One region of the Pseudomonas sp. FP2254 genome, then DNA from elsewhere that is predicted to be linked to it. Evidence: predicted binding sites of a transcription regulator. Region 1 holds the regulator's gene; the other holds the start of a gene.

What was found. The regulator FliA, encoded in region 1, starts transcription of late flagellar genes. The targets are predictions, from matches to a motif close to CTAAAGTTTNNNNNNNNNNNGCCGNTAA.
Region 2: a site for FliA is predicted at 4,825-4,852, ahead of flgM (flagellar biosynthesis anti-sigma factor FlgM). Genes of this name have one in related genera too.

What each region holds. Positions count from the first base shown of each region.
Region 1 covers NZ_CP117444.1:3,858,394-3,868,277, reverse strand. Annotated here, with positions in the region: gene flhA (flagellar biosynthesis protein FlhA) at 1-1,928, shown strand, start outside; gene flhF (flagellar biosynthesis protein FlhF) at 1,941-3,257, shown strand; gene fleN (flagellar synthesis regulator FleN) at 3,362-4,195, shown strand; gene fliA (RNA polymerase sigma factor FliA) at 4,192-4,932, shown strand; gene PSH94_RS17660 (chemotaxis response regulator CheY) at 5,102-5,476, shown strand; gene PSH94_RS17655 (protein phosphatase CheZ) at 5,495-6,283, shown strand; gene PSH94_RS17650 (chemotaxis protein CheA) at 6,295-8,532, shown strand; gene PSH94_RS17645 (chemotaxis response regulator protein-glutamate methylesterase) at 8,580-9,713, shown strand; gene PSH94_RS17640 (flagellar motor protein) at 9,713-9,884, shown strand, end outside.
Region 2 covers NZ_CP117444.1:4,190,000-4,199,883, forward strand. Annotated here, with positions in the region: gene flgE (flagellar hook protein FlgE) at 1-182, opposite strand, end outside; gene flgD (flagellar hook assembly protein FlgD) at 214-939, opposite strand; gene flgC (flagellar basal body rod protein FlgC) at 955-1,398, opposite strand; gene flgB (flagellar basal body rod protein FlgB) at 1,402-1,809, opposite strand; gene cheR (protein-glutamate O-methyltransferase CheR) at 2,106-2,933, opposite strand; gene PSH94_RS19245 (chemotaxis protein CheV) at 2,978-3,910, opposite strand; gene flgA (flagellar basal body P-ring formation chaperone FlgA) at 3,992-4,747, shown strand; gene flgM (flagellar biosynthesis anti-sigma factor FlgM) at 4,889-5,209, shown strand; gene PSH94_RS19260 (flagella synthesis protein FlgN) at 5,258-5,728, shown strand; gene PSH94_RS19265 (flagellar brake protein) at 5,824-6,573, shown strand; gene PSH94_RS19270 (MFS transporter) at 6,634-8,016, opposite strand; tRNA gene PSH94_RS19275 (tRNA-Arg) at 8,304-8,380, opposite strand; gene PSH94_RS19280 (hypothetical protein) at 8,707-8,934, shown strand; gene PSH94_RS19285 (PA3371 family protein) at 8,946-9,125, shown strand; gene PSH94_RS19290 (hypothetical protein) at 9,204-9,503, opposite strand; gene PSH94_RS19295 (Arc family DNA-binding protein) at 9,553-9,879, shown strand.

The sequences.
Region 1 (9,884 bases):
CGCTGGATTTCGCGGTGTTCCCCACCATCCTGCTGGTGGCGACCCTGTTGCGCCTGGCGCTCAACGTCGCGTCGACCCGCGTGGTGATGCTGCACGGTCAGGACGGCCACGCCGCCGCCGGTAAGGTGATCCAGGCCTTCGGTGAAGTGGTGATCGGCGGTAACTACGTGGTCGGTATCGTGGTGTTCGCCATCCTGATGATCATCAACTTCGTGGTGGTGACCAAAGGCGCCGGGCGTATTTCCGAGGTGAGCGCGCGTTTCACCCTCGACGCCATGCCCGGCAAACAGATGGCCATCGACGCCGACCTCAACGCCGGTCTGATCGACCAGAACCAGGCCAAGTCGCGCCGCCTGGAAGTCGCCCAGGAAGCCGAGTTCTACGGCTCCATGGACGGTGCCAGTAAATTCGTGCGCGGTGACGCCATCGCTGGCCTGTTGATCCTGTTCATCAACCTGATCGGCGGCATGGCGGTCGGTATCTTCCAGCACGGCATGAGTTTCGGCGATGCCGGTAAGGTGTACGCCTTGCTGACCATCGGTGACGGTTTAGTGGCGCAATTGCCATCACTGTTGTTATCCACAGCGGCGGCGATCATGGTGACCCGTGCGTCGGGCTCCGAAGACATGGGCAAGCAGATCAGCCGGCAGATGTTTGCCTCGCCCAAGGCCCTGGCCGTGGCGGCGGGCATCATGGCGATCATGGGCCTGGTGCCGGGCATGCCGCACGTGTCGTTCCTGAGCATGGCAGCCATGGCCGGTGGCGCGGCTTACCTGTTCTGGAAAAAACAGAACATGGTCAAGGTCCAGGCCCAGCAAGAGATCGCTCGCCAGCAGGAACTGCTGCCATCCCCGGCCCGCGCCCAGGAAACCAAGGAATTGGGCTGGGATGACGTGACCCCGATCGACATGATCGGCCTGGAAGTCGGCTACCGCCTGATCCCATTGGTGGACCGCAACCAGGGTGGCCAATTGCTCGCGCGGATCAAGGGCGTGCGCAAGAAGCTGTCCCAGGACCTGGGCTTTTTGATGCCCACCGTGCACATTCGCGACAACCTCGATTTGGCGCCCAGCGCCTACCGCCTGACCCTGATGGGCGTGATCCTGGCCGAAGCCGAGATCTACCCCGATCGCGAACTGGCGATCAACCCCGGGCAGGTGTTCGGCAGCCTCAACGGCATTACCGCCAAAGATCCGGCTTTCGGCCTGGAAGCGGTGTGGATCGAAATCAGCCAGCGCAGCCAGGCCCAATCCCTGGGCTACACCGTGGTCGACGCCAGCACCGTGGTTGCCACGCACCTGAACCAGATCCTGTACAAGCACTCTCACGAGCTGATCGGCCACGAGGAAGTCCAGCAATTGATGGGGTTGCTCGGCAAAGCCTCGCCAAAACTCGCCGAAGAGCTGGTGCCGGGCGTGCTGTCGCTGTCGCAATTGCTCAAAGTGCTGCAGGCGCTGCTGGCCGAACAAGTGCCGGTGCGCGACATCCGCAGCATTGCCGAAGCCATCGCCAATAACGCCGCCAAGAGTCAAGATACCGCCGCGCTGGTGGCCGCGGTGCGCGTCGGATTGTCCCGCGCAATCGTGCAAAGCATTGTAGGGCTTGACTCCGAGCTGCCTGTTATCACCTTGGAACCAAGGTTGGAACAAATATTGCTCAATAGTATTCAGAAGGCAGGGCAAGGCCAGGAAGAAGGCGTTCTGCTGGAGCCAAGCATGGCTGAAAAACTGCAGCGTTCGTTGATCGACGCCGCACAGCGCCAGGAAATGCAGGGCCAACCGGTGATTCTGCTGGTGGCGGGTCCGGTCCGAGCGATGTTGTCGCGGTTTGGACGCCTGGCAGTACCGAATTTGCACGTGTTGGCTTATCAGGAAATTCCTGACAACAAGCAAGTGACTATCGTCGCGACAGTAGGGCCCAACGGCTGAGGGTAGTGGGTTATGCAAGTGAAGCGTTTTTTCGCCGCCGATATGCGTCAGGCCATGAAACTGGTCCGTGATGAGCTGGGCGCCGACGCCGCGATTATCGGTAACCGTCGTATTGCCGGCGGTGTCGAGCTGACGGCTGCCCTGGACTACACCCCCTCGGCGCTGGCGCCACGCGTTCCCAACATGGAGCTCGAGGACGAGTTGCGCAAGACCGCTTCGCGCATCGTCTCGGCCCAGGCCGAACTGAGCATGCGCGGCGACAGCGATGCCACCACCAATCGCCAGTTGTTCGCCGGCCTGCCGCTGACCGCCGCCGAGCCGCTGGTTGAACCTACGTTTGTCGAACCGCCGCGTCCCGCCGCGCCAGCCCCGGCCGCCGCCGTCGACCAGCGCATGTTCGATTCGATGCGTTTTGAACTCAATGGCCTGCGTGAATTGCTGGAAGTGCAACTGGGCTCCCTGGCCTGGAACCAGTTGCAAGGCAGCAAGCCGCAGCAAGCCAACCTGTGGCGTCGCCTGCAACGCATCGGCCTGTCCGGCCCGTTGTCCCGCGACCTGCTGGCGTTGACCACTGAAATCGACGAGCCACGCCAGGCCTGGCGCATGCTGCTGGCGCACCTGGCCCGCATGATCGTCACCCCGGAAATCGAACCTCTGGAAGAGGGCGGCGTGATCGCCATGGTCGGCCCTGCCGGCATGGGCAAGACCACCACCCTGGCCAAGCTGGCGGCGCGTTATGTGCTCAAGTATGGCGCGCATAACATCGCGCTGGTGAGCATGGACAGCTACCGTATCGGTGCCCAGGAACAGCTCAAGACCCTGGGGCGCATTCTTAACGTGCCGGTGACTCATGTCGACCCGGGCCAGTCCCTGGCCAACGCCCTGGACCCGCTGCTGCGCAAACGCGTGGTGCTGATCGACACCGCCGGCCTGCAAGCCAGCGATCCGGCGCTGCGCATGCAGCTGGAAAGCCTGGCCGGGCGTGGGATCAAGTCAAAAAATTACCTGGTGCTTGCAACCACCAGCCAGAAACAGGTTCTTACCGCTGCCTACCACAGTTACAAACGCTGTGGGCTGGCCGGTTGCATCCTGACCAAATTGGACGAAACCGCCAGCCTGGGCGAAGTGTTGAGCCTGGCTATCGGTCATGCATTACCGGTCGCCTACCTGACCGACGGGCCGCGGATTCCGGATGATCTGCATCTGCCGCGCCGTCATCAGTTGGTCAGCCGTGCCGTCAGCGTGCAAATGCAGGACGAGCCTAGCGAGGAAGCGATGGCCGATATGTTCGCTGACCTGTACCACAGCCCGGCAAAACGGGTGGGCTGAGCAACATGAACACAATGCAATGTACCTACATTGATGGTCTGCAAGCGATTCACGCGGCCAAGCCATGTAGCCTGCGTCTAAGCAAGACAAGGTAAAGAAATAAAATGGGCAGCATGCATCCCGTACAGGTGATCGCGGTGACCGGCGGCAAAGGTGGCGTCGGAAAAACTAACGTGTCAGTGAATTTGTCCCTGGCGCTGGCAGAGCTTGGCCGTCGCGTCATGCTGCTGGACGCCGACCTGGGACTGGCGAACGTCGACGTTCTGCTGGGGCTGACGCCCAAACACACCCTGGCCGATGTGATCGAAGGCCGGTGCGAGCTGCGCGATGTGCTGCTGCAAGGCCCCGGCGGGATCCGCATCGTGCCGGCCGCTTCCGGCACCCAGAGCATGGTGCACCTGAGCCCCGCGCAGCATGCCGGGCTGATTCAAGCGTTCAGCGATATCGGCGACAACCTCGACGTGCTGGTGATCGACACCGCTGCGGGGATCGGCGAGTCCGTGGTCAGCTTTGTGCGCGCCGCGCAGGAAGTATTGCTGGTGGTCTGCGATGAACCCACCTCGATCACCGACGCCTACGCCCTGATTAAACTCCTTAACCGTGACTACGGCATGAACCGCTTCCGCGTCCTGGCCAACATGGCCCAGAGCCCGCAGGAAGGGCGCAACCTGTTCGCCAAGTTGACCAAGGTCACGGATCGCTTTCTCGATGTCGCCTTACAATACGTCGGCGCAGTTCCCTACGACGAATGTGTGCGCAAGGCCGTGCAGAAACAGCGCGCGGTCTACGAAGCATTCCCTCGTTCGAAATGCGCCTTGGCGTTCAAGGCTATTGCCCAGAAGGTCGATACCTGGCCGCTGCCCGCCAACCCGCGTGGGCATCTGGAGTTTTTCGTCGAGCGATTGGTGCATCAGACGAGCGCAGGGCCAGTGCTATGACATCGAGCGGTTACAACCTCTACAAAAAATCGGCGCGTGACAGCCAGGGTGAACTGATCGAGCGCTATGCGCCCCTGGTCAAGCGCATTGCCTACCATTTGCTGGCCCGGTTGCCGGCCAGCGTGCAGGTGGAGGATCTGATCCAGGCGGGCATGATCGGCCTGCTGGAGGTGTCGACCAAGTACGACGCCACCAAGGGTGCGAGTTTCGAGACGTATGCGGGTATCCGTATTCGCGGCGCGATGCTCGATGAAGTGCGTAAAGGTGACTGGGCACCCCGTTCGGTGCATCGCAATACGCGCATGGTCAGTGACGCAATTCGAGCAATTGAAGCAAAAACCGGTCGTGACGCTAAAGATCATGAAGTTGCGGCCGAACTCCAATTGAGTCTCGACGATTATTACGGGATTTTGAACGATACCTTGGGCAGCCGCCTGTTCAGTTTCGACGACCTGTTGCAGGACGGCGAGCATGAAGGGCTGCACGAGGACGGCGCGAGCGCTCACATGGAGCCGTCGCGCGACCTGGAGGATGAACGCTTCCAGGGGGCATTGGCGGACGCAATCGCCAATTTGCCGGAGCGTGAACGTTTGGTGTTGGCGCTGTACTACGACGAAGAGCTGAACCTCAAGGAAATCGGTGAGGTGCTGGGGGTCAGCGAATCGCGGGTCAGCCAGTTGCATAGCCAGTGCGCCGCCCGCTTGCGGGGACGTCTGGGAGAGTGGCGAGCGCGCTGACAGGCAGTGTGGGGACACTGCAGAGCGATACCGCGTGGGCCATGGGCCTGCGCGGGTTCGGCCCGTGGTGGCCCCGGCAGTCCTTTTTGTGTAATGCCTGTTGATTGAAATGGCGCGTCCAGGTGCTGGGCGCGTTTAAGACTGCTTGGAGGTCGAATTGGACAAGAACATGAAAATCCTCATCGTTGATGACTTCTCAACGATGCGGCGGATCATAAAAAACCTGTTGCGTGACCTTGGGTTCACAAACACGGTCGAGGCGGATGATGGCCTTACGGCGATTCCGATCCTCAACAGCGGGGGCATCGACTTTCTGGTAACCGACTGGAACATGCCGGGCATGACCGGCATCGACTTGCTGCGTCACGTGCGCGCTGACGAAAAACTACGCAGCCTTCCCGTGCTGATGGTGACCGCCGAAGCCAAGCGTGAACAGATTATCGAAGCTGCCCAGGCCGGCGTTAACGGTTATGTGGTCAAACCATTCACTGCACAGGCGTTGAAAGAGAAGATCGAAAAAATCTTCGAACGCATCCACGGCTAATGCCATCGCGGGGGAGCTATGGAGCAGAAAGAAACGTCACAGGGAGACTTTGAGTCAACCCTGAAAAAACATGCTCACCAACTGGTCGACAGCCTTGAAAAAGGTCATTTCGGCGACGCGGTGCAGTTAATCCATGAGCTCAATCAGACCCGTGACCGAGGCCTGTACCAGGAAGTGGGCAAGCTCACGCGCGAGTTGCACAGTGCAATCGTCAATTTCCAGATTGACCCGCACATGCCCCAGGCCGAAGAAATCTCGCAGATTACCGATGCCACCGAACGCCTGTCCTACGTGGTCAGGCTGACTGAGGCCGCGGCCAACCGCACCATGGACCTGGTGGAAAACGCCACGCCTCTGGTCAACGGCATGGCCAATGAAGCCCAGGCCCTGAATGCCGACTGGGGCCGCTTCATGCGGCGGGAAGTGGGGGCTGAAGAGTTCCGCGAGCTGGCACGCCGGGTCGAAGGGTTCCTGTCACGCAGCGAGCAGGACAACCGCACGGTGTCCAGCAACCTCAACGATATTCTGCTGGCCCAGGACTACCAGGACCTGACCGGTCAGGTGATCAAGCGTGTGACGCAGTTGGTCACCGAAGTGGAAAGCAATTTGCTCAAACTGGTGCTCATGGCAGGCCAGGTTGACCGTTTCGCCGGCATCGAACATGACCGCGAAGCGATCCTCTCGGAAAAAGATCCACAAAAACATCTCGCCAAGGGTGAAGGTCCGCAGATTCATGCCGATAAACGTGAAGACGTTGTGTCAGGTCAGGATGACGTAGATGACCTGTTATCCAGTTTAGGCTTCTAAGGAGCACCCACATGAGCTTCGGCGCCGATGAAGAGATCCTTCAGGATTTCCTTGTAGAGGCCGGCGAAATTTTAGAGCAACTGTCCGAACAACTGGTCGAGCTGGAAAGCCGCCCGGATGATGCGAACCTGCTCAATGCAATTTTTCGCGGTTTTCATACTGTAAAAGGGGGCGCCGGCTTCCTCCAGCTCCATGAGCTGGTGGAGTGCTGCCACATCGCCGAGAACGTGTTCGACATCCTGCGCAAGGGTGAGCGGCACGTCGACTCGGAGTTGATGGACGTGATTCTCGAAGCACTCGATGCGGTCAACGGCATGTTCAGCCAAGTGCGCGAACGGGCCCCGATCACCGCTGCCACCCCGGAACTGCTGGCCGCCCTGGCGCGTTACGCGGAGCCTGCCGATCTGGCGGCCGAGCCCGTGGCTGAGGCGGTGGCGGAACCTGAGCCGGCGCCGGAACCGGACGTTACCGACAGCGAGTTCGAACAGCTGCTCAGCTCTCTCAGCGCGGTCAAGGCCGAAGCTGAAGCACCTGCCGCAGCGGCCCCGGCGCAGGCGCCGACCAGCGAAGACATTACCGACGCCGAATTCGAGTCGCTGCTCGATCAGTTGCACGGCAAGGGCCAGTTCGCCGCCGACGCCGTGGCACCCGCCGCCGCAGCGCCGGCGCCGGCCACTGCCACTGCCAGCACCGATATCACTGACGACGAATTCGAAGCGTTGCTCGACCAGTTGCATGGCAAGGGCACCTTCGCCGCCGACGCGCTGCCGGAAGTGGCCGCCACCGCGGCAGCCCCTGCGGCACCGGCCGCCGCCAAACCGGCGACACCGGCCCAACCCGCCGGCGACGGGCTGATCACCGATCATGAGTTCGAAGCACTGCTGGACGATCTGCACGGCAAAGGCAAGTTCAGCGAAGTGGCCCCGGCCGCCGCAGCGACGGCCGCCGCCGCCAAGCCTGCACCGGTAGCCGCGAAGGCCGCCGCCCCGGCCGCCAAGCCTGCGCCTGCTCCGGCCGCGGCGGCTGCCCCTGCACGAGCGGCCGCCGCCGCGCCGGTGGCCGACAAGCCTGTGACTGAAGCCGAAACCACCGTGCGGGTCGATACCGCGCGCCTGGACGACATCATGAACATGGTCGGCGAACTGGTATTGGTGCGTAACCGCCTGGTGCGCCTGGGCCTGAGCAGTGGCGATGAGTCCATGCAAAAGGCCGTGTCGAACCTCGATGTGGTGACCGCCGACCTGCAGACCGCCGTGATGAAAACGCGGATGCAGCCGATCAAGAAAGTCTTCGGCCGCTTCCCGCGCCTGGTTCGCGACCTGGCGCGCCAGCTGAAGAAAGAAATCAACCTGGAACTGGTAGGCGAAGAAACCGACCTCGACAAAAACCTCGTCGAGGCCCTGGCCGACCCGCTGGTCCACTTGGTGCGCAACGCCGTCGACCATGGCGTGGAAACCCCGGAAGAACGTGAAGCCTCGGGCAAGTCCCGTGGCGGCAAGGTGATCCTGGCGGCCGAGCAGGAAGGCGACCATATCCTGCTGTCTATCACCGACGACGGCAAGGGCATGGATCCGGCCATCCTGCGCAACATCGCGGTCAAGCGTGGCGTGATGGACAAGGATGCCGCCGACCGCCTGACCGACACCGAGTGCTACAACCTGATCTTCGCCCCAGGCTTCTCGACCAAGACCGAGATCTCCGACGTGTCGGGCCGTGGCGTGGGCATGGACGTGGTCAAGACCAAGATCAGCCAGCTCAACGGCTCGATCAATATCTACTCGACCAAGGGCCAGGGTTCCAAGATCGTCATCAAGGTGCCGTTGACCCTGGCGATCATGCCGACCCTGATGGTGATGCTGGGCAACCAGGCCTTCGCCTTCCCGCTGGTCAACGTCAACGAGATCTTCCACCTCGACCTGTCGCGCACCAACGTGGTGGACGGCCAGGAAGTGGTGATCGTGCGCGACAAGGCGTTGCCGCTGTTCTACCTCAAGCGCTGGCTGGTGGCATCGGCGGCGCATGAAGAACAGCGCGAAGGCCATGTGGTGATTCTCTCCGTGGGCACCCAGCGTATCGGCTTTGTGGTCGATCAACTGGTCGGCCAGGAAGAAGTGGTCATCAAGCCTTTGGGCAAAATGCTGCAGGGAACCCCGGGCATGTCGGGTGCGACCATCACCGGTGACGGTAGGATCGCGCTGATTCTCGATGTTCCGAGCATGCTCAAGCGTTACGCCGCTCGGCGTATTTGATTCTGGCGGGGCAGGGCGGTCAGCCCGCCCCGCCTAACGGAGTGTTTATGGCAGTCAAGGTCCTGGTGGTGGACGATTCGGGTTTCTTCCGCCGCCGCGTCTCGGAAATTCTTTCCGCCGATCCAAGCATCCAGGTGGTCGGCACGGCCACCAACGGCAAAGAGGCGATTGATCAAGCCATTGCGTTGAAGCCGGATGTCATCACCATGGACTACGAGATGCCCATGATGGACGGCATCACGGCGGTGCGGCACATCATGCAGCGCTGCCCGACTCCGGTGTTGATGTTCTCCTCGCTGACCCATGAAGGCGCCCGAGTGACCCTCGACGCGCTGGATGCGGGGGCCGTGGACTTCCTGCCGAAGAATTTCGAAGACATCTCGCGCAATCCCGAGAAGGTCAAGCAACTGCTGTGCGAGAAAGTCCACAGCATTTCCCGCAGCAACCGTCGCAGCCTGTTCAGCGCGCCTTCGCCTTCGCCGGCACCTGCTCCGGCTGCTCCGGCGGCGCCGAGCAGTTCGACGTTCGGGCGTCCGGCCCCCGCGCCGGTTGCCCGGCCGGCGGCGGCTCCCGCGCGGGCATCGGCATCGACAAGCCACTCGCCGGCGCCCAAGCGCAAAGCCTACAAGCTGGTGGCCATCGGCACGTCCACCGGTGGCCCGGTAGCGTTGCAGCGCGTGCTCACTCAGTTGCCGGCCAACTTCCCGGCGCCGATCGTGCTGATCCAGCACATGCCGGCGGCATTCACCAAGGCCTTCGCCGAGCGCCTGGACAAGTTGTGCCGCATCAGCGTCAAGGAAGCCGAAGATGGCGACATCCTGCGTCCGGGCCTGGCGCTGCTGGCCCCGGGCGGCAAGCAGATGATGGTCGACGGGCGTGGCGCGATCAAAATCCTGCCGGGTGACGAACGCCTCAACTACAAGCCCTGCGTTGATATCACCTTCGGTTCGGCGGCCAAGTCCTACGGCGACAAAGTTCTGGCGGTGGTGCTCACCGGCATGGGCGCCGATGGTCGCGAAGGTGCGCGGTTGCTCAAGCAGGGCGGCAGTGCGATCTGGGCCCAGGACGAAGCCAGCTGCGTGATCTATGGCATGCCCATGGCGATCGTCAAGGCCGACCTGGCCGATGCGGTCTACAGCCTGGATGACATCGGCAAGCACCTGGTGGAGGCCTGCCTCTGATGGATGTCTTGAGCCTGATCGGCATCACCATGGCGTTCGTCGCGATCATTGGCGGCAACTACCTTGAGGGCGGCCACCTCGGCGCCCTGGCCAACGGGCCGGCGGCGCTGATCGTGATCGGCGGCACGGTGGGGGCCGCATTGCTGCAGTCGCCATTGAGTTCGTTCAAGC
Region 2 (9,884 bases), 330 kb from region 1:
AGGTTCACGCCGTTACCGATGCTGTTCTGGCCGGTGCCCAGTTTGGACGCGGCGTAGATGTCGGCGAATTCCGCACGGGACGACTTGAAGCCGGTGGTCGCAACGTTGGCGATATTGTTGCCGGTCACGTCCAGCTGTTTGTTGGCCGCATAGAGGCCGCTAAGGCCGATGTTAAAAGACATGTTTCTCTCCCTCTGCCGTATTTAGCCGGCTCTATGTACCGATAGTCTGAATTTGCGACAGCTTGACGCTGCCCATGCCGCCCGCAAGGTTCAGCAGCATTTCGCCGCCGGTCTTGCTCAATGTCACGCTGGTGACGGTTGCCGGCAGCGAGGTGGCCAGGGCCACCGATTCGCCCTTGTCGTTCTTGGTGGTGGCCGCGAAGGTATAAGTACCCGCCGCCGCCACTTCACCCTTGTCGTTCTTGCCGTCCCAGATAAAGTCGGACGTGCCGGCGCTTTGGGCGCCCATGTCGATAGTGCGGACCACATTGCCGTCCTTGTCGGTGATCTTGACGGACACATTGCCCGTCGCCGCCGTCACTGCCACCGAACCGTTCATGCTCTTGCTGGTATCGACCAGCGCCTTGTCGGTCTGGGTGATGATCGAGCGCCCCACCAACGACGAAGCCTGCAACGCCTGGGAGGAGCTGAAGTTGCTGGAAATCGAGTTCACCGAGTCGTTCAGGGTGTTGATACCTTCCAGGCTGCTGAACTGCGCCAGTTGGGCGACGAACGCGCCGTTGTCCTGGGGCGACAGCGGGTTCTGGTTTTTCAGCTGGGTGACCAGCAACTGCAGAAACGCGTCCTTGCCCAGCGACTGATTGCCGGTCGCGGCCTTGGAGGCGTTCGCCAGATTAGTGTTATCCGACGCCGTCTTGACCTTCGAATTGAAAAGGTCCTGAACCGCCGTATTGTTAGACGTATCGACAATGGCCATGGTTGGCGCCCCTTATCACTGACCCAGGGTCAGGACCTTCTGCATCATGGTTTTGGCGGTGTTCATCATTTCCGCGTTGGTCTGGAACGAGCGGCTGGCCGAAATCATGTCCGCCATTTCCTCGACCACATTGACGTTCGGGTAGTACACGTAGCCTTTTTCGTTGGCCGCCGGATGGTTCGGCTCGTAACGGGCTTCGAGGTTGCTCTGGTCTTCGACCACACCGAGCACCTGCACGCCCTGGCCTGCGGCATCCTGGTTCTGGAACAGCGAATCGCTGCCGCCGCTCTGGCCGCCCTGGAACATGGTGGCGAACACCGGGTGACGGGCGCGGTAGGTTTGGTCAATGCTCGAAGACACAGTCTCGGCGTTGGCGATGTTACTGGCGACGGTGTTCAAGCGCGTGGTCTGCGCGCTCATGCCACTGCCGGCAATATTGAAAACACTGGACAGGGACATGGCTTACTCTCCACGCAGGGCTGACATCAGCCCTTTGAATTTACTGTTGAGCAGGGTAAAGCTGGCCTGAAAGTTCACCGAGTTCTCGGCATAGGCCGATTGCTCCAGCTGCGCATCGACGGTGTTCTGGTCGATGGACGGCTGCATCGGCGTGCGATACAGCAGCGACTCGTCGCCACTGCTCAGGCCTTGCGCTTCGATGTGACGGTTGTTGGTCATGTTCAAGGCGAAGGTGCCGTTCTTGGTCTTGTCCTGCTGCGCGGCGAGCACGGCGGAAAAGTCCAGGTCCCGAGCCTTGTAGTTCGGGGTATCGGCGTTGGCAATGTTGTTGGCCAGGACTTCGGCACGCTGGGCGCGGAAGCCCAGGGCTTGTTCGTGGATACCGAGCGCTTTATCGAAGCTGATGCTCATGGCGGAAACCTTTAGGCTGACCTGCTGTTCGTTAACAGAGGTATAGCAAGGTGCATGCCAATCTTTTCAACGCCCGTATATCAAGGACTTAAGCCGATATTGCCGGCGGCAATGCCAGAAAAGCGGCAAGCGGCTTCCGCCTGGCGCCAGTAAAGCGGCAATGGGGGATTGCCGCGAAACTAAAAGTGGGAGAAGGCTTGCCTCCGACAGCGGCGTATCAAGTCATGGATAGGTGACTGATCCAAACGCTATCGGGGGTAAGCCCCCTCCCACATTTTTGACTGCACAGGCCTTGTTTACTTGGCCTGGTAAATGATGCCAGGGCTGCACTGCACCATCTGGTAATGGTCCGGCAGGCCGTTCAGTGCTTCGGAGGCCCCGAGGAACAGGTAGCCGCCCCGCTTGAGCGTGCCATGGATGCGCAAGAGGATGTCTTTCTTCACTTCCGCCGAGAAATAGATCAGCACGTTACGGCAGAACACCATGTCGAACTTGCCCAGACTGGCGTAACTGTCGAGCAGGTTGAACGAACGGAACTCCACGCGGCTCTTGATCGGCGCCTTGACCGCCCAACGCCCCGCCCCTTTGGAGTCGAAGTAACGTTGCAGACGCTCCTGAGACAAACCACGGCCCAGGGCCAGGCTGTCGTACTCGCCGGTTTTGCAATTGGTCAGCATGGTCCCGGACAGGTCGGTGGCGACGATCTGTGCCCCGGCCTTCAACTGGCCCATGTTGGTTCGCTCGAACTCGTCGATGGCCATGGAAATCGAGTACGGCTCCTGCCCCGACGAACAGGCCGCCGACCAGATGCGCAAGCGCTGGCCGGGGCTGGCCTTGATGGCCTCCGGCAGCACCTTGCTCTTGAGCACCTCAAAGGGGTAAGTGTCTCGAAACCACAGGGTTTCGTTGGTGGTCATGGCATCGACCACCATCTCCTTGAGCCCACCGCGCGGCTGACTCTGGATCCGCTGAACCAACTCGCCCAGGGACTTGATGCCCTGCTGCTCCATGAGTTTGTTGAGACGGCTGGATACCAGGTACTGCTTGTTCTCACCGAGCAATATGCCACAGGCTTTTTCCAGGAAGACCCGGAACTGTTCAAAATCCAAATTACCCGTAGACACTGATACTACCGCCTCTTAAATCGTATGACCGCCAAGGAAATACCTTAGCTGTGATCTGCTGCCTTGATCCGGTCGACTACCCGGGATGCGAGGTCATCAGGACGGAATTTGGCCAGGAAGTCATCCGCCCCGACCTTCTTGACCATAGCCTGGTTGAAGACGCCCGACAGCGAAGTATGCAGGACGATATGCAGTTTTTGCATACGCGGGTCACTTCGTATCTCGGCCGTGAGAGTGTAGCCGTCCATTTCCGGCATCTCGATATCCGAGATCATCATCAGAAATTCTTCTTCCGGCTTCTTGCCTTCGTCCACCAGTTTGCGCAGGTAATCCAGCGCCTGGCGGCCATCATTGAGCGCCACCACGTCAACGCCGACGGTTTGCAGGCAACGGGTCACCTGCTTACGCGCCACCGAGGAATCGTCCACGGTGAGCACACGCAGGGACACGGCCTTGTGCGCCGTCTCGGCGTCCACCACTCCCACCGAAATCGTCTCCGAGGTGGGAGCCACTTCGGCGAGAATTTTTTCCACGTCGATGATTTCGACCAACTGGTTATCGACCCGCGTCACCGCCGTGAGGTAATGATCGCGGCCGGTGCCCTTGGGTGGCGGATGGATCTCTTCCCAGTTCATGTTGACGATGCGCTCCACCGAGCGCACCAGGAAGCCCTGGGTCTTGGTGTTGTACTCGGTGATGATCACGAACGGACTCTCGCGATCCTGCAGGCCCGACGAACCGGTCGCCAACGCCAGGTCAAGAATCGGGATGGTCGCGCCACGAATATTCGCCACGCCGCACACCACCGGACTGGACTTGGGCATGATCGTCAGCTTGGGGCACTGCAACACTTCCCGCACCTTGAACACGTTGATGCCGTACAGCTGCCCGCCATCAAGGCGAAAAAGCAACAATTCCAGGCGATTCTGCCCTACCAGCTGTGTGCGCTGGTTTACTGAATCCATTACACCTGCCATGCCCAGACTCCTACGCTAAAACCTTCGGGGGTACGACGCGCACCCAACACTAAACGGCACGAGCTTTGCTATTTGTTGGCTATGGATATGAAAACGACAGTTTCTCGACACCCCCGCCACCGCAGATTGCTCTGCGTCACGTTGGCATTGCTTGCTTTCTGCCTGGGCGCCACGGCCCGCGCAGAGAACGTCACCTTGCCTGATCTCCTTATCGGCGTCACTCAGGGCTTTCTTGAGTTCACTGTAGAAGATTATCTGGCAAGCACACAGACGCCGGGGCGTTATGAAATCCAAGTCAACCAGCTGGACCCACGCCTGCGCATGCCGCTGTGCGACAAGGAATTGACAGCGACCCTGGAAAGCCCGGCCCAGCCCATCGGCCGCGTGACGGTGCGTGTACGCTGCGACGGCGCCTCGCCCTGGACCGTGTTTGTGCCGGCGCAGGTCAAACTGTTTCGCGATGTGGTCGTGGTGGCGCGACCGCTCAAACGCACCGGCATCATCAGTTTTGAAGACGTGGTGCTGCGTGAACGCGACATCAGCCAGATCAATCAGGGCTATCTGACGTCCGTTGATCAGGCCATCGGCCAGAGGTTGACCCGACCAGTGGTCACCGACCAGCTCCTCACGCTGGTCCATCTGGAGCAGGCCGAGGTGATTCGCAAGGGCGATCAAGTGGTGATTTCCGCCAGCAGCGGCGCCTTGAACGTGAAAATGCCGGGAGAAGCGCTGTCCAACGGGGGCATGAGCGAACAGATCCGCGTCAAGAATCTCAACTCCAATCGCGTCATCAAGGCGCGCGTGACCGCGCCGGGGCAAGTCGAGGTGGCCTTATAGATCACTGGTAGAGGACGCTGGGTTTTCCTACACTGTGCACGGACAAGTCCCGTGTGGAGATTTATTGTCATTCGCGCCTAAAGTTAATCCGGGTATGGCCGAAAACATGGCAAGCGTCCAAATACCCAGAGGTTTTTTATCATGGTCATTGATTTCAGTCGTTTAAATAACTCCCCGGCTACGTCCGGCGCCACGCGCACTTCAGGTGCCAAGGAAAGTGCAGACGCCAAGGCTGCGCTGCCCGCCAAGGCAGAACAGGCCAGCGCCAGCCAGAGCGGGGAATCGGTACACCTGAGCAATGAGGCTCAACAGTTGCAGAAGGTCACTGACTCGCTGCGCGATCAACCGGTCGTCAATAAAGCCCGCGTGGCCGAATTGAAACAGGCAATCGCTGATGGCAGCTACAAAGTCGACAGCAACCGTGTCGCCAGCAAGCTGCTTAACTTCGAAGCCGAGCGCTAGGCAAAGGCCTGCGCTGGGCTTCTGGACGCTTAAATCCCAAGGCCAGCCATGCATCACGACGAAAATCTGCTTCAACTGATCATCGATGATCTTGAGCCGACGCAACAATTGCTCGATCTGCTCAAAGAAGAGTCCCTGGCCCTCTACGGTCGGGACATGCCGCTGCTCGAAGAAATTCTCGCGCGCAAGCAGTCGCTGATTGTCCTGCTGGAGCAGCACGGCAAAAAACGCAGCCAGATCCTGATCAGCCTGGGCCTGCCGGCCAATCACGACGGGCTCGCGCAACTGGCCAGCCACTCCTCGGTCGGCGAACAGCTGCTGGCCCAGAGCAAAGAACTCAATCAATTGCTTGCCAAGTGCCAGGAAGCCAACCAGCTTAACGGCCAATCGATCCAGCTTCAGCAAGCCACCACGGCCAACCAGTTGCGTATCCTCCACGGCGGCGAGCCACCGGCGCTTTACAATGCCCAGGGTTCCACCTCGCGCCTGGTCAAGCCAAGCACTCGCAGCCAAGCCTGACATCGTTTATCGCGCGCCCTATCCAAGGCGCGCTACATGCTGGCAAAATGCCGGTTCTTGCGTGTAGTCGTATTTTGCCTGGAGATGGAAGAACCGTGTTCAACGCCCTTAATGCGGAAGATGCTCCGCAGCCCCCCAAGGTCCTCACCACGCCCCTGGAAATCGCCGGCACCTTGCGAATGCTGCAGGAAAGCCATGACCCGCTGATCATCACCTTCCACGAGCGCAGCCAGCGTTTCCAGAGTTATCTGGTGGATGTCGACCGGGACAACAAGACCCTGGCGCTGGACGAAATGATCCCCCGCGACGGTGAACGCCACCTTGAAAACGGCGAGCCGTTCCGCATCGAAGGCTTTCACGACGGCGTGCGTGTCGCCTGGGAAAGCAACGGCAGCCTGACCATCAGCGAAAAAAACGGCCATCGCATTTATACCGGCAGCATGCCCGACGAGGTGGTCTACCATCAGCGGCGCAATGCCTTTCGCGCCGCTCTGAAACTGGCGCAACTGGTGAACATCGAGCTGGGCGGCGAAAAGCTCAAGGCACCGGTCAGCGGCAAGCTACTGGATATTTCCGCTACCGGCTGCAAATTGCGTTTTGAGGGTGATATCTGCGCGCGCCTGCAATTGGGACAGGTGTACGACCGCTTTGTCGCCGCCCTGCCCTTCGGCAGCATGACCACCTCAGTGGAACTGCGTTACCTGCACTTCGAAGAAAAGATCAACACCACTTTCGCCGGCGTACGCTTCCACAACATGAGTGGCCTGGTGCAGCGCCAGGTTGAGCGATTTGTTTACCAGTTGCAGCGCGAAGCCCGTCGATTCGATAAAGACGACGATTTTTAAACGGTCCGGTCAGCGACAAAAAAACGGGCAGCTCCTTAAAGGGGCTGCCCGTTTTTTGTTTCAGGGGCGCGCCCTGCTCAAGTCGTGAGGATGCTCGTCCGGGTCCAACGGTTCGGTGGGCGGTTCAGGGCTCGGCTCGTCGACCGGCGGCTGCTCGGGGTCGGTTTGCGCCTCAGGCGGAGTGGTCTGCATCTGGTCCTGCACCACCTGCTCATCCACCCGCGGATCCAGTGCCGCTACCAGCGGCGAACTGGACATGCTGTCGGGCATTGCCACGTGGTGCAACGGTGCATCGTCCACCTGGTGCAGGTTGGTCACCGCTTTAGGACGAATGCGCCATACCAGAATCAGCGCACACAGGCTGAAAAACGCGTACAGCATCTGGCTGCCGAACAGCTTCATCACCACGCCCGCGAGCAGCGGCCCGATACTGGCGCCGACGCCATAAGTCACCAGCAGCATGGCCGTCAGGGAAACCCTACGATCGCCCTCGACATGGTCATTGGAAAACGCCACCGCCAACGGGTAAAGGCAGAACTGCACCAGCGAGCACAGGAATCCGGCGACGAACAGCACCTCCAGCGGTACTTGGGTGAGGATCGCCAGCGGCAGGGCCGCAACGGCCAGGCACAGCGCAAAGCAGCGGATCAGCAGCGCGCGGTCATAGCGGTCCGACAGCCAGCCCAGCGGCCACTGCACTAATAAGCCGGCGAAAATGCAGCTACCCATGAACAGACCGACCTGCTCGGTCGTCAACCCTTGCTGGGCCGCGTAGAGCGGCGCCAGGCCGTAGAACGACCCGACGATCAGCCCCGCGCCGAGTACCGTGCTCAGTGATTGCGGCACGCGCTTGATAAAGAAGCGCGGCTCCATCGGTGCCGGGTGCAAGGGCGCGGGGTGGATGCGCCGCGTCATCGCCACCGGCACCAGGCACAGCGCAAAGCACAGCGCCACCAGCATCAGCAGCTCAAGGCCGAGCTGGGGATGCATCACCAGGATCAACTGCCCGAGCACCAGGCCCAGGTACGAAGCGATCATATAACCGCTGAACACCACGCCACGCTGCTTGGCATCCGCCTGTTCGTTAAGCCAGCTTTCGATAACCATGTACTGGCACATCATCCCCAGGCCCACGATCACCCGCAGCACGATCCAGGCCGGCAACCAGTCGATCAGACCATGGCCAAGCACTGCGGCGCCGACGATCCCGGCGCAGGTAGCATAGGCGCGGATATGCCCGACCCGGGCAATCAGGCGGTGCCCGATTTTGCCGCCCAGCACCAGGCCGAAGTAGTTGGCCGCCATCAGCGCACCCACCCACAGGCTGTCGACATGATCGGCCGCCAGGCGCAGGGCCAGGTAAGTACTGAGCAGGCCGGAGCCGATCAGCATCATCAAGGAGGCGAAATAAAGGGCTCGAAAAGATTTCCAGATCTGGCGCATCGGCGTTCCGAGCGGCTCCTTGCAGTGAGAGACAGGGCTATCGGCATGATAGTCCTGGGTAGCCGGTTCCGGACAGGCGGTACGGGCGGTTTCCGGGGAAAATTTGTTTAAAACGATTGGCTACAGCTCAGACGCTGCCCAGTGAGGTGCAAGTTACAACGTTGCACTAAATACACGCCAAGCCCCTGCTGTGAACCTGGATCGTCGCCAAGGTTCGACCGGGGTTGGAAAAGATCCGGCGCACACAAAAAAGCCCCGCCGGATATCTCCGTGCGGGGCTTTGAATCTGGTGTCCCAGGGCCGGTTCGAACGGCCAACCTTCCCCTTAGGAGGGGGATGCTCTATCCAATTGAGCTACTGGGACTAATGACAGCCACCAAGCCGGGTAAGGCGATGGACGGCGTGCATGTTAACGGCCGAGGTGCATTTTGTCATGTCGTCCGTCAGCTTTTTGAGTGTAGGGCGATCCCGAGGCCGGAATGTGCGGTTTCGTCCAGTAAACACGGGAGATAGCCGTCATCGTGCAAAATGCACTCCCCATCAGTGACCATGTTGCAAATTGCAACCTCCAAAGCCTTCAATACTCAACCAAACCGTTGATTTCATTAATAAAATAGTTTGGCACGAGACCTGCACTATCCCTCTCGCAAACACCCTATTCAGCCACGGCGGTAAGCGGAGTACATCACCATGAACAGTGCCCTTCTGTTAGCCCTCAACACAATCGCCTTGGCTGCGCTGGTGATGTTTCACTTCCAGTCGTCACAGGCGCCGGATCCGGCCCAGATCAGCCAGGCGATTCCGCACCATCTGCAACAACGCCCGCAACTGGCGGTAATGACGCCTGGCGCGCAATCCCCGGTACGCCTTGCACAAGATACCCAGGGCGCCCCCGCATCCGAACACTGGGTTTTCTAAGGACACGATCGATGAGTAAATCCGCCTGGTTTTTCCTTTGCCTGACCACTGCAACCTGCATATATGGCTTGGGAACGCATGCCCAAGACGAGCAGACCACGGCATTCATTGCCAGCGGCGTCTGCGCCTGCCTGTGGTTGCTGACCCTGATCGTAGGGCGCCGTATCAAGTTCGACCCGGTGTTGCGCTGACCCTCGCGTCTGAATCATGGATGTTCGCCCGACACCTGCCAACCCCCTCTCCTTCGCCCTACCTTACGTCGCCTCGACCTAGTCAATCGGCAGATTGCCACTAGTCTTAAACACAGGGGCAAAAGGCCACTCTGCGTTAGGATGTGCGGTCTCAACCCCAGCTGCGGCTTGGTTTTGCAGGAATCCTTCCTGAAATCTCCCCGACGGGAAGTTTTCCAACCAGTCCGCAAAAATGTAAATCAGTGCTGGCATAAAGCCTCCAGGCAGTTCAATATTTGTCACAGAATTGACGCCAAGGAACTGGCAAATCTGAGGCATGATGCGGCCTCTTTGCAATTCGGGTTGAACTTTGGTCGTGAGTCTTGTCTTAACACTCATCTTGCGGCCAATTCCAAAAACCGCTCCCCTGAACTAACCGGTTAAATATATGCGCCCATTGAAACAGGCAATTTATTCCAGCCGTACGGCTGACAAGTTCGTCGTACGTCTGCCAGACGGAATGCGGGAACGCATTGCCGAGGTGGCTCGCAATCATCACCGCAGCATGAACTCCGAAATCATCGCGCGCCTGGAACAGAGCCTTATTCAGGAAGGTGCGCTGGGCGAAGAGTTGAGCATGCGCCTGGACAGCCCGGAGCTGTCGCTGCACGAACGCGAACTGCTGCAGCGTTTCCGTCAGCTCTCCCACCGCCAGCAAAATGCGCTCGTCTCGCTTATTGCGCACGACGTCGAGGCGGCCGCAGAAGCCGACTGATACGC